DNA from 2 places in the Bradyrhizobium sp. AZCC 1577 genome. Region 2 is predicted to be linked to the other one. Evidence: predicted binding sites of a transcription regulator. Region 2 holds the regulator's gene; the other holds the start of a gene.
The links. The regulator LexA, encoded in region 2, represses DNA repair genes until DNA is damaged. The targets are predictions, from matches to a motif close to TGTTCNNNNTGTGTTCNG.
Positions count from the first base shown of each region.

Region 1 (5,375 bases), 1.5 Mb from region 2:
TGAGCCCGAGGCGCCCTGAGGCGCGGATTGCGCGCTTGACCTGGGCAACGGCCCACTCGGTGCGCGCCTTGGGATTGCCGCGCACCTCCGGCACGGCGAAGCCGTCGAATGCTGCGTCATAGGCCGGATGAACGGCGACGAGCTGGCCCTGCAGATGCGTCGAGAGTTCGGTGATGGAAAGGCCGTGACCGGCTGCGATCCCCTTCACCTCATCGGCATAGTCCTGGGACTCTGAGGCCTTGTTGAGGTCGAAGAGTCGTCCATCCCAGCTCGGGATCTGAATTCCCTCGTAGCCGAGCGAGGCGGCCCATCCGCAGATAGATTCGAAGGAGTTGAACGGCGCCGCGTCGGCAGTGAACTGAGCGAGGAATATCGCCGGTCCCTTGATTATCTTCATCAAGTGCTTCCTTCTCCTCTGGACGCCGCAGCAGCGCGTGCCCGCTGAGCCCGATATCCCACCGTAGCTCGTGATCGGCGATGGTTACAGGTCCTTCTCGGCGAGCTTGCGAAACTCGTCGGGCACGGAACGAGAAATACCCAGCGCCGTCGAACCGTATCCGATAGCATCCCGTCCGAAGCGATCGCGGATCTTGTCAACGGCGCAGTCAGCCGCCCAACGTGCCATGCCCATTTTGGTGCCGGGGCGGCGCGCTTCATTTCGAAGTCCAAACGGGAGTTCCAGCTCCAGATCCCAGTGCGCCTCAAGATGCGAAACGGAGATCGCCACCAGAGAGATGGTCTTCTCGTCCGGATGATCTGCAAGGATTGCGCGCACCAGTTCCTCTGCAAGCTCCGCGAGGATCATGGTCGCGGAAATTGGTGCATCGAGCGTTACCGAGCGCGTGACCGAGCTCAGGTCGGCGAAGCGAACGCGGACCGTCACAGTTCGACCAGGCATGGACTTCGCCCGGAGCCGCGTTGCAATGCGGTCCGCAAGGTGAAGCAGGGTAGATCGAATAATTCGCATTTCGGCCGGCCTCCTGCCAATAGCCGATTGCGCTCCTGCCGATCGGGCCCGGCGGTGAGGCTTGAGTTGCCGCGGATCGCGATTCCACGCCAGCGCTGCGAGTTTCTGCCCTGCCGCGGGACCGAGCAGGTGCTCGAGCGACGATCCCGGCGTGTTTGCCAGCTGCCCGATCGTCAGCACGCCGATCTTGGCAAGCCGCGCCTTCGTGACCGGACCCACGCCCCACATCAGGTCGACGGTCAGTTCGTGAAGGAATTCCAGTTCAGCGTCGGGATCGACAACCACGAGCCCGTCGGGCTTGGCTACTTGCGAGGCAATTTTCGCCAGATGCTTGGTCCGCGCGACGCCCACTGAGATCGGAAGCCCCAGCTCGGTGCGCACGCGCCGACGGATTGCCGTAGCTATGTCGGCAGGCGTACCAAAGAGATGGGTGCAGCCTGCGACGTCGGCAAAGGCCTCGTCGATGGAAATCCGCTCAACGAGGGGTGTGAAATCGCCGATCACCTTGATGGCGGCATCACCCAGCCGTTGGTAGTCCTTGAAATGCCCGCCGACAAAAATGAGTTGCGGACACAGCTCGCGCGCCTGCCGTCCTGGCATGCCGCCGCGGATCCCGAACGCCTTGGCTTCGTAAGAAGCGGCAAGCACAACCCCGCCACCGACGGCTATCGGTTTACCGCGTAACGAAGGGTCGAGGAGCTGCTCAACCGAGGCATAGAAAGCATCCAGGTCTGCATGAAGGATGGTGGATGTGGTTGCCACCCGGCCGTTCACCTGTGACACTTGACCGAAATTTGGTGCCGTCTTTTGGATGGCACACTTGACGTAAGAACAAAATAAGAACATTCTTTTGGTTGGTCAACGGAAGTTAAGCAATGTCCGTTCATCAAAGTGGTGATCCGCTGGATGCAGCGCCTTGACGGCTAGCGGGGATGAAGTAGAGATCGCAGTCCGCGGTGAAGAATTTTTTGGCTTGGTTGATCCTGCTGCTGAGACACCCGGAGTTCGCGTGGCTTCTTTGGCAACATAACGGACCTCCGTATAGATAAGATGCCAGGTCCGATTGAAAAACTTGAACTCTCGCTCCAGTCCATCAGCACCATGGTTCGTTTGAGCCCCTCATCCGGCGCTACGCGCCACCTTCTCCCACAAGGGCAGAAGGAATAAGATATGCCCGCTGAGCGTTCGCCCCAAACGCCTTGTCGCGCACGTGCGGACCAAGCTTCATCAGGCACTCCTCGAGCGCGCCCTTGGTCGCGCCATAGCTTCCCGCGAGCAAACACACCGGCCAGTCGGAGCCGAAGATCAGGCGATCCTCGCCAAAGCATTTGGCGGCGTGCGCGACAAACGGAAGCAGACGTTCCGCATCCCAGTCGTCCCACCTTGCCTCGGTGGCGAGACCCGAGATCTTGCACCAGACATTGCCGCAAGCGGCGAGTGCGACGAGAAGATCGGCCCATTCACGGCTGAATCCCTCCGCGATCGGCGGCTTGGCGGCGTGACCGAGGACAAAGCGCCCTTGCGGAAACGCCTGCGCAGTTGCGATCGCGGCCGGCATTTCACGCGTGCGCACCAGGAGATCATAGGCGAGATCGCGCGCGAACACGGCGGTCAGACCGCGCTGCACGTCCTCGCGCAGCAGCCAATCGGGATCGGACTCGTCGTGCACCTGGTGACGAATGCCGACCAGCCTGTCGCCTCCGAGCGAACCACGGAGCCGCTCGAGCGTCTCGTCGACCGCCCCGTCCGTCAGGTCGGCCCAGCCGACCACACCGACGACGAAGGGCGTCGCAGCGGCGACGCGCAAGAATTCCTCGGTCTCCTCGATCGAGGAGCGGCATTGCACCAAAATGCTTACATCGACCCCGTTGGCGAGAAGCAGCGGCGCGAGATCGCTCGGGCCGAAGGCGCGGTGGATCCGCGCGAGTTCGGGCGCCTCCATCCAGGGATAATCGGCGCGCGCGGGATCCCAGAAATGCTGATGACCGTCGATCACCATGGGTCAAGCTCCACCCGGCAGCGGTGCGGACGCATCGACTAACTTGCGCTCGCGCAGCTCCTGCCAGAAGGAGGACGGCACCAGCCGCTCGGACATCGCGATGTTGTCCGAAACCTCCGCAGCGCTACGCGCACCTTGTAGCGCGACCGTTACCGCCGGATGGGCCATACAGAACTGCACTGCGGCGGCCTTGAGCTCTGTGCCATGCTTGCGGCACAGCGCCTCCAGCGCCAGCGCGCGGGCGACGAGCGCCGCATCGGCGTCTTCGTAATTGAACTTCGCGCCGGCGCGCGGGTTGGCGAGGATGCCGCTGTTGTAGATACCCCCGAGAATGACGCCGATGCTCTTCGCACGGCAGATCGGAAACAACGTCGTCAGCGCGCCCTGGTCGAGCAGCGTGTAGCGGCCCGCCAGCAGGAAGCAATCGACCGGCGCCGCTTCGGCGAAGCGGGCGAGCATCTCGGATTGATTCATACCGGCGCCGATCGCCTTGACCGTACCATCGTCGCGCAAGCGCTGGAGCGCGCGGAAGGCACCGGCGACTGCATCCTCATAGTGGTCATCCGGATCATGGACGAGCAGTACATCGACGCGATCGAGCCCGAGACGGTCGAGGCTGTGCTCCACCGAACGCATCACGCCGTCGTAGCTGAAGTCGAATTCCGGCCGCTCGGCCGGCGTGCCCTTGTAGTGATCGTCTTCCGCAGCCGCACTGGCCGGGCGCAGCAAACGGCCGACCTTGGTGGAGATCGCAAATGAATCCCGCTTTTGCTGACGCAGAAAACCACCCAAGCGACGTTCGGCCAATCCAAAGCCGTAAAGCGGCGCGGTATCGAAGAAGCGGACGCCGAGCGACCAGGCGCGTTCGATCGTCGCCTCTGCATCCGCATCGCTAACCGGCGCAAACAATCCACCGAGAGGAGCGGTTCCGAGACCAATCGCCGTGACGTCGAGCCTATCCGCAAGCCGTGTACGCTTCATTCCAAGCTCCGGGGTCGACCCAGCACTCCCTCTCCCGCAACCGGGAGAGGGAGTGTAGCGCAGGAACGTTGGGGCTGAGAACGTTTCCTACTTCAACAGTTGAGCGACATTGTCCTTGGTCACGAGGTCGAGGCCGGTATAAATGACCTCGGGAACCTTCTGGCCCTTCTTGATTGCCAGCAGAGTGTCCATCGCCTTCTCGCCCATCTCGAACGGGCGCTGTCCCGTAAGCGCGTTGGAGTAGCCGTCACGCAAGAGTTCAAGCTGCATCTTGAGCGTATCGGCGACGACGAGCGTCAGCTTGCCGGCATCGATGTCCTTCTTGTTCTTGTTGACGAAGGCCTTGTAGCCTTCCGGCGCAAACATCGGCCAGCCGCCAACCGGCACTATCGCGCCGAGATCCGGCGTGGCAGTGCGCAGATCCGCCATCTGCTGGACCGCGAGCGCAGGATCGTCATTGCAGAAGGTCGGCGAGCCCGCGACCTCGACCCACTTCGAGCCCTTGAGCGCCTCGCGCACGCCATCGACGCGCTCGGCGAGGTTCTTGGCGCCCGGACCACCGGAGACGACGGCATACTTGCCGCCCTCGGGCTTGAGCTGCAGCAATTGCTTGCCGAGCGCGAGGCCGAAGTCCTTGTTGTTGGTGCCGATATAGGCAATGCGCTTGGAGCCTGGCGCATCCGCATCGAAGGTGATGACAGGAATACCGGCCGCGGTCGCAGCCTCGATCGACTTCGTCATCGCTGCGACATCCGCGACCGAGATCGCAAGACCATCCACCTTTTGCGTAATGAAATCCTGGATGATCTGCGCCTGCGTCGCCGGCTCATGCTCGACCGGCCCCTTGTAAATGCATTCGACGTTACCGAGCTCCTTGGCGCGCTTCAGGCAACCGTCGCGCGCGACGTCGAAGAACGGATTGTTCATCGCCTTGGGCACGATCACGAACTTGTAGGTCTGGGCGAATGCCGGTGTCGCCATCATCGCGATGGCCATTCCGGCGAGAAGTATTTTCCTCATTGGTCCCTCCACATTTGTGCCTATCCCTTTGAATTGAATCTCCAGAAGGCGGATAGACGAAGTGTTCGTTGCTCTCCCGGAGTAACCTCAAGTGATGCGTGAGCGGATGCGGTCGACCAGCACGGCCAGAATGATGATCACGCCCACGAGCGTCTGCTGCCAGTAGGAGCTGACCTGCGCGAGCACGAGGCCATTGCGGATCACCTCAAGCAGCACGCAGCCGACGATGGCCCCGAGCGGGCCGCCGACGCCACCTGCGAGATTGGCACCGCCGATAACCGCCGCTGCGATCACGTTGAGTTCGTAGGATGTCGCCATGTTCGCGGGCGCAGACCCCAGCCAGCCCGAGACGATGATGCCCTGCAGCCCTGCGGCCAGCGCACAAATCACGTAGACTTCGATCTTGAC
Region 1 covers NZ_JAZHRQ010000001.1:2,906,759-2,912,133, reverse strand. The annotation lists gene V1278_RS13505 (sugar phosphate isomerase/epimerase family protein) at 1-397, opposite strand, end outside; gene dinB (DNA polymerase IV) at 482-1,729, opposite strand; gene V1278_RS13495 (amidohydrolase family protein) at 2,097-2,966, opposite strand; gene V1278_RS13490 (aldo/keto reductase) at 2,970-3,947, opposite strand; gene V1278_RS13485 (sugar-binding protein) at 4,035-4,967, opposite strand; gene V1278_RS13480 (ABC transporter permease) at 5,055-5,375, opposite strand, start outside.
Region 1: a site for LexA is predicted at 1,795-1,812, ahead of dinB (DNA polymerase IV). Genes of this name have one in related genera too.

Region 2 (5,375 bases):
TCGTTCTTCATGACGGCCGTGGTGCTGATCGCGGTCATGGTCGATCGCCGCGCGATTACGTTTCGCACGCTCGCGGTCGCCGCCCTGATCGTGCTCTCGGTCGCGCCGGAAGCGCTGGTACATCCGAGTTTCCAGATGTCGTTTGCGGCGACCCTGGGGCTGGTGGCGCTGGTGCAGATCGGCATGCCGCGCCTGTTCGCGACGGCGGATCATACCGCAACGGCGCGCGTGGCGCTGTGGGGCGGCCGCGAAGTCACCATGCTGTTGCTGGCCTCGTTGGTGGCGGGGCTTGCGACCATGCCTTACGCCGCCTTTCACTTTCACCGGGTCACGCCTTACGGCGTGCTGGCCAACCTCGCGGCGATGCCGGTGGTCTCCGCGCTGGTGATGCCGGCGGGCCTGCTTGGCCTCGTCGCGATGCCGTTCGGCTTCGATCGACTGTTCTGGGCGGCCATGGGCCTCGGCATCGACTGGATGATTGCGGTGACGCAATGGGTCGCGGCGTTACCCGGCGCGGTCGGCCGGGTGCCGGCCTTCGGCATCGGACCGCTGATTGCGGCGAGCCTCGGCATCATCCTGCTCGGCCTGTTGCGCACGCCGCTGCGCTGGTCGGGAGCGGCGCTGGTACTATCAGCGGCGCTGTGGGCGGCGAGGGCGCCGCAGCCGGATATCCTGATTTCCGCCGACGGGCGCAATGTCGGGGTGCGCGGCCAGGATGGCCGGCTGCATTTGATGCACGCGGCCAAGGGGTCTCGAGACGTCTTCCTCTTGAAGGAGTGGCTGGCGGCGGATGCGGACGCACGAACGGCGGCTGACGCCTCGCTCACGTCAGGCGTCTCATGCGACGATCTTGGCTGCGTGGTGCAAGCCGTCGGCGGCGGCCTGATCGCACAGGCGCTCAGGCCCGAGGCGTTTTCGGACGATTGCGAGCGCGCGGCAATCATTGTGACGCTGCGGCAGGCCCCGGCGGCATGCGGTGCTTCCGTCATCGGCGCCGAACGGCTCCGGCGCCAGGGCGCGATGGCGTTGCGGCGTGGCCGCGAGGGATTTGCCGTCGAGGCGGTCAAGCCGAGGGGGATCGACCGGCCTTGGTCGCCGGCCATAGCCGACGAGAGTGAGGCCGACACCACCGTGCTGGCGCCGCGCGTCGTGCCACCGCGCAGCGTCGATGCCACGCCGGCCGAGGCAGACCTTCAGGCGGAGGAGTAGACGGGCGTCAGTGCTCGTCGACTGTGGGTTTGGCTGGAATTTCGAACGCGCCGAGATGGAATTCCTCGGGCGCGTCGGGCGCCGACGGCAGAGCGACCAGCGTGAACGATGCGTCGGGAAATTGCTGCCAGATTGCGAGATCCTCGGCCGTGATGGTGAGCCAGCCGTACCTGAACATGTACCGCCCGGGCTCAGTGACGCGCCCGGCTTTTTGCCACGTTACCTTGTTGACCACCGACTGCCCCCCTGCGGTGCCGAGCTCTGAAAAATGTACCACCCTGATCCGCCGGCCTGGGCCGGCGGATCATATGCGCGTGGGCGTTTATCCGGTCACGATCGATTCGGCCGGACGCGCTTCCGTCACCTTCGGCGCGCGTTCGCCACCGGTCTGGACCACCGGCAATTGCAGCACGGTCGCGCGCTGGCCTTCGCAAAGCTGCGTCACCAGCACATGGCTTCCGTCGGGAAATTCGATCGCGTCATGGTGACGGTCGGAGATATGGGGGTCGATTTGATTGAACTTGCCGACCCGCCAGTCGGTGGTTCGAGTCCAGATCCACCGGTTGTCGTATTTGACGTCCTCAGCGAACGCCAGTTCGGTGCCGGGAAGCATGCAGACCGCCACTGCAGGCTCGCGTTCCGACGCAAAGCCGCGGGTCGATGTACCGCGGAATGTCGTGGTGATCAGCGTCTCGCCGACCTCGGCAGGCCGCGTAGCCACAGCATGCAGGCTATAGTCACACATCGGATGGCTCCCTCGTTTGAGATAGCTGACCCGTGTCTAGAAGGAGGCACAGGCCTCTATCAGAGTGGACATGGCGCAGAGCCTTTTCTCGTTTCTGGGCAATTCTGCGACTGGCGCACTGCGCCACATTCACAAACGCGCTAACGGGCGTTGGTTCCAAACGCGCAACAAAAAACCCCGGCCGCGGGCCGAGGCTCTTTTCCGTCACGGCCCGGACGGCATAACGGGTCAGTATTTGCGGTAGAGCCCGATCAGCTTGCCCTGAATCCGGACCCGGTTCGGCGGCAGGATGCGGACTTCATAGGCGGTGTTGGCGGGCTCGAGCGCGATCGAGGCGCCGCGGCGGCGGAAGCGCTTCAGCGTGGCTTCCTCCTCGTCGATCAGCGCCACGACGATGTCGCCGGTGTCGGCGGTCTCGTTGCGTTGGATCAGCGCCATGTCGCCGTCGAGAATGCCCGCGTCCACCATGGAATCGCCGCGCACTTCGAGCGCGTAATGTTCGCCGGAGCCGAGCATGTCCGGCGGTACGCTGATGGTGTGGCTGCGGGTCTGCAGCGCCTCGATCGGCGTACCGGCGGCAATCCGGCCCATGACAGGCACGGCCACCGGGCGATTGCCGTCGTCCTCGGCGGCCGGCGCGCTCACTGTGCGTTTGCCGAGCGTACCCTCGATCACGCTCGGCGTGAAGCCGCGGCGGCTGTTGGCGGCGGCTGCGAGCTCGGGCAGCTTGATGACTTCGATGGCGCGGGCGCGGTTGGGCAGGCGACGGATGAAGCCACGCTCCTCCAGTGCGGTGATGAGGCGGTGGATTCCGGATTTCGAACGCAGATCGAGCGCGTCCTTCATCTCGTCGAAGGAGGGCGGCACGCCGGCCTCTTTCAGCCGTTCATTGATGAAACGCAGAAGTTCATACTGTTTGCGCGTAAGCATCGCGAGCAATCCCCCGGGTTGGCGTCGTCTCGTTCCGAATCTTCAGGGCCCGGATCGTGGAGTCCCCAAACTCCCGATCTAAGACACTAGCAGTCGAAACAAATCATGAACGGACACTATATGTTCGATATGTGTTCCGCAACCACTTAATTTCAGGTGAACGCATTGCGGTTCCGGCCCAAGGTGCTGGGGGAACACCGTTCAGGCGTCATTCCGGCAGCCGGAGCAGCTCGCAACGCGATCCCTTTGCGGCAGCCGGCGCGAACGGCGGACGTATCACAAGTGCACGTGCCGCAGCGAGATTCCCCGATAGCGACGAGTCCTGATGGTTCACCGGCACGGCAACCAGCGTGCCGTCGTCGCGCGCTTCGAGGCGGGCGCGAAGATAGTCTTCGCGCTGATCATTGGCGGCGAGGTCGCGGCCGAGCAGCGCGCTTTCGCGCCGGTGATGGATGGTATCGCGGCCCGATAAGGCGCGAATCAGCGGCACCAGGAACAGGAAGCCGCAGACATACGAGGAGACGGGATTGCCTGGCAGGCCGATCACCCGCATCGCGCCCAGCCTGCCGTGCATCATCGGCTTGCCCGGCCGCATCGCGATCCGCCAGAATGCGATGGCGACGCCCTCGGCTTCCAGCGACCGCTTGACGAGGTCGTGGTCGCCGACCGACGCGCCGCCCAGGGTGATCAGGATGTCCGCGTCGGCCTTGCGGGCACGGCGGATGCCGTCCGTGGTCGCGGCGACGGTGTCGGCGGCGATCCCGAGGTCGATGATTTCTGCCCCTTCGGCCCGCGCCAGTGCCCGCAAGCCGTAGCCGTTGGAATAGACGATCTGGCCGGGGCTGGGGCTTGCGCCCGGCATCACCAGCTCGTCGCCGGTCGCCAGCATCGCAACTTTCGGGCGGCGGTGCACCGCAAGCTCCGGGTAGTTCATGCCGGCGGCGAGCGAGAGGTCGCGGTCGGTGAGGCGGCGCCCGCGTTTGAGGAGGACGTCGCCTTCGCGGAAATCAACGCCCGCGGCGCGGATATGCCGCCCCGGAACGGCAGCTTCCGTGATGGTGATATGATCGCCCTCGACGCCAGTGTCTTCCTGGATGATGACAGCGTCGGCGCCATCGGGAATCACGCCGCCGGTAAAGATCCGCACCGCTTCCCCCGGGCCGACCTTCCGCTCGAACGGGCGGCCGGCGGCGACCTCGCCGATCACCTTTAGCCGCGCGCTGACATCGGCGGCGTCAGCTGCGCGCACCGCATAGCCGTCCATCGCCGACATCGCTTGCGGCGGTTGCGTCCGCCGCGCGGCGACGTCGCGTGCGAGAATGCGGTGATACGCCTCATCGAGCGCCACCATTTCTTCGGGCAGGGGATCGGCGCCCGCGAGGATGGCAGACAATGCATCGGCAACCGGCATCAACGCCACGGGCAGACCTCCCTCAAATTCCAAGTGCGGTCAGTGCCCTCGCCACGTCATCCGTCGATGTCACGTGGATGGCAGAAAGGCCGCGCGCCCGCGCACCTTCGATATTGGCAGCCGAGTCGTCGAAGAACAGGATCCGCGACGCCGGCACGCCGATCGCTTTTACCACATGATCATAGGCTTCGGCGTCGGGTTTGCGCAAACCGATGCTGGAGGACAGGTATATCTGACGGAAATGGCCGAGCACATCCGCATAGGCCTGCGAAAAATGCGTGACATGGGCCGGATTGGTGTTGGAAAAAGCATAGAGCGGCAGGCGTTCTGCGGCACGCGCCAGGAGCGGCGAGATTCCGGGCATTTCGCCGGTGAAGATCGCGTTCCAGCCTTCCAGGAACTGCGCGTCGGTGATGCCGATGCCGAGCGACCGGCGCAGGCTCGCAAAGAACGCCGCATCGTCGATCCGACCGGTCTCGTGGTGCTTGAAACTGTCGTCCATCACAAAGCGTCCGGCGAGGTCGGCAGGCGCGCAGCCGGCATGCCCTGCCCAGCACGTCATTACCTGATCGAAACTGATGTCGAGCACGACACGGCCGAGGTCGAACAGCAAGGCATCGACGGAATGGGGCGCTGGCGGCGAATTCATGGCAGTCGTTTACAAAACCGGACCGGCCTCGGCAACGGCCACGGCGATTTGCGTCGCAGCCCAATCCGGCGCTTAAGCCCGTACGCAGGCTGTGCTAAGGCTTTGGGCCAGTTTCTTGGGGCCAATTTTCAGGGAGTAGTCGCATGCAAACCGTTGGCAGAATCCTGGGCGCCGTCGCCGTGATCGCATTATTGGCCGGCCCCGCCTGGGGCCAACAAGCCCGTCCTCCCGCATACGGCGAGACCGAGAAGGACAAGACGCCCTCGGAAAAAGCGGCGGAAAAGGAGGCCGAGCGGGCCTACCGGAGGTCGCTCGGCAACATCCCCGAGCAGCAGAAGAATTCGGACCCTTGGGGGACGATGCGCGGCGACAGCGCACCGCCGAAAGCGGCGGCCAAGGCGCCGGCAGCGAAGTCAAAGGCCAAATCCGCC
Region 2 covers NZ_JAZHRQ010000001.1:4,456,624-4,461,998, forward strand. The annotation lists gene V1278_RS21065 (ComEC/Rec2 family competence protein) at 1-1,209, shown strand, start outside; gene V1278_RS21070 (hypothetical protein) at 1,217-1,486, opposite strand; gene V1278_RS21075 (hypothetical protein) at 1,532-1,954, opposite strand; gene lexA (transcriptional repressor LexA) at 2,183-2,884, opposite strand; gene V1278_RS21085 (molybdopterin molybdotransferase MoeA) at 3,093-4,304, opposite strand; gene V1278_RS21090 (HAD-IA family hydrolase) at 4,318-4,944, opposite strand; gene V1278_RS21095 (hypothetical protein) at 5,088-5,375, shown strand, end outside.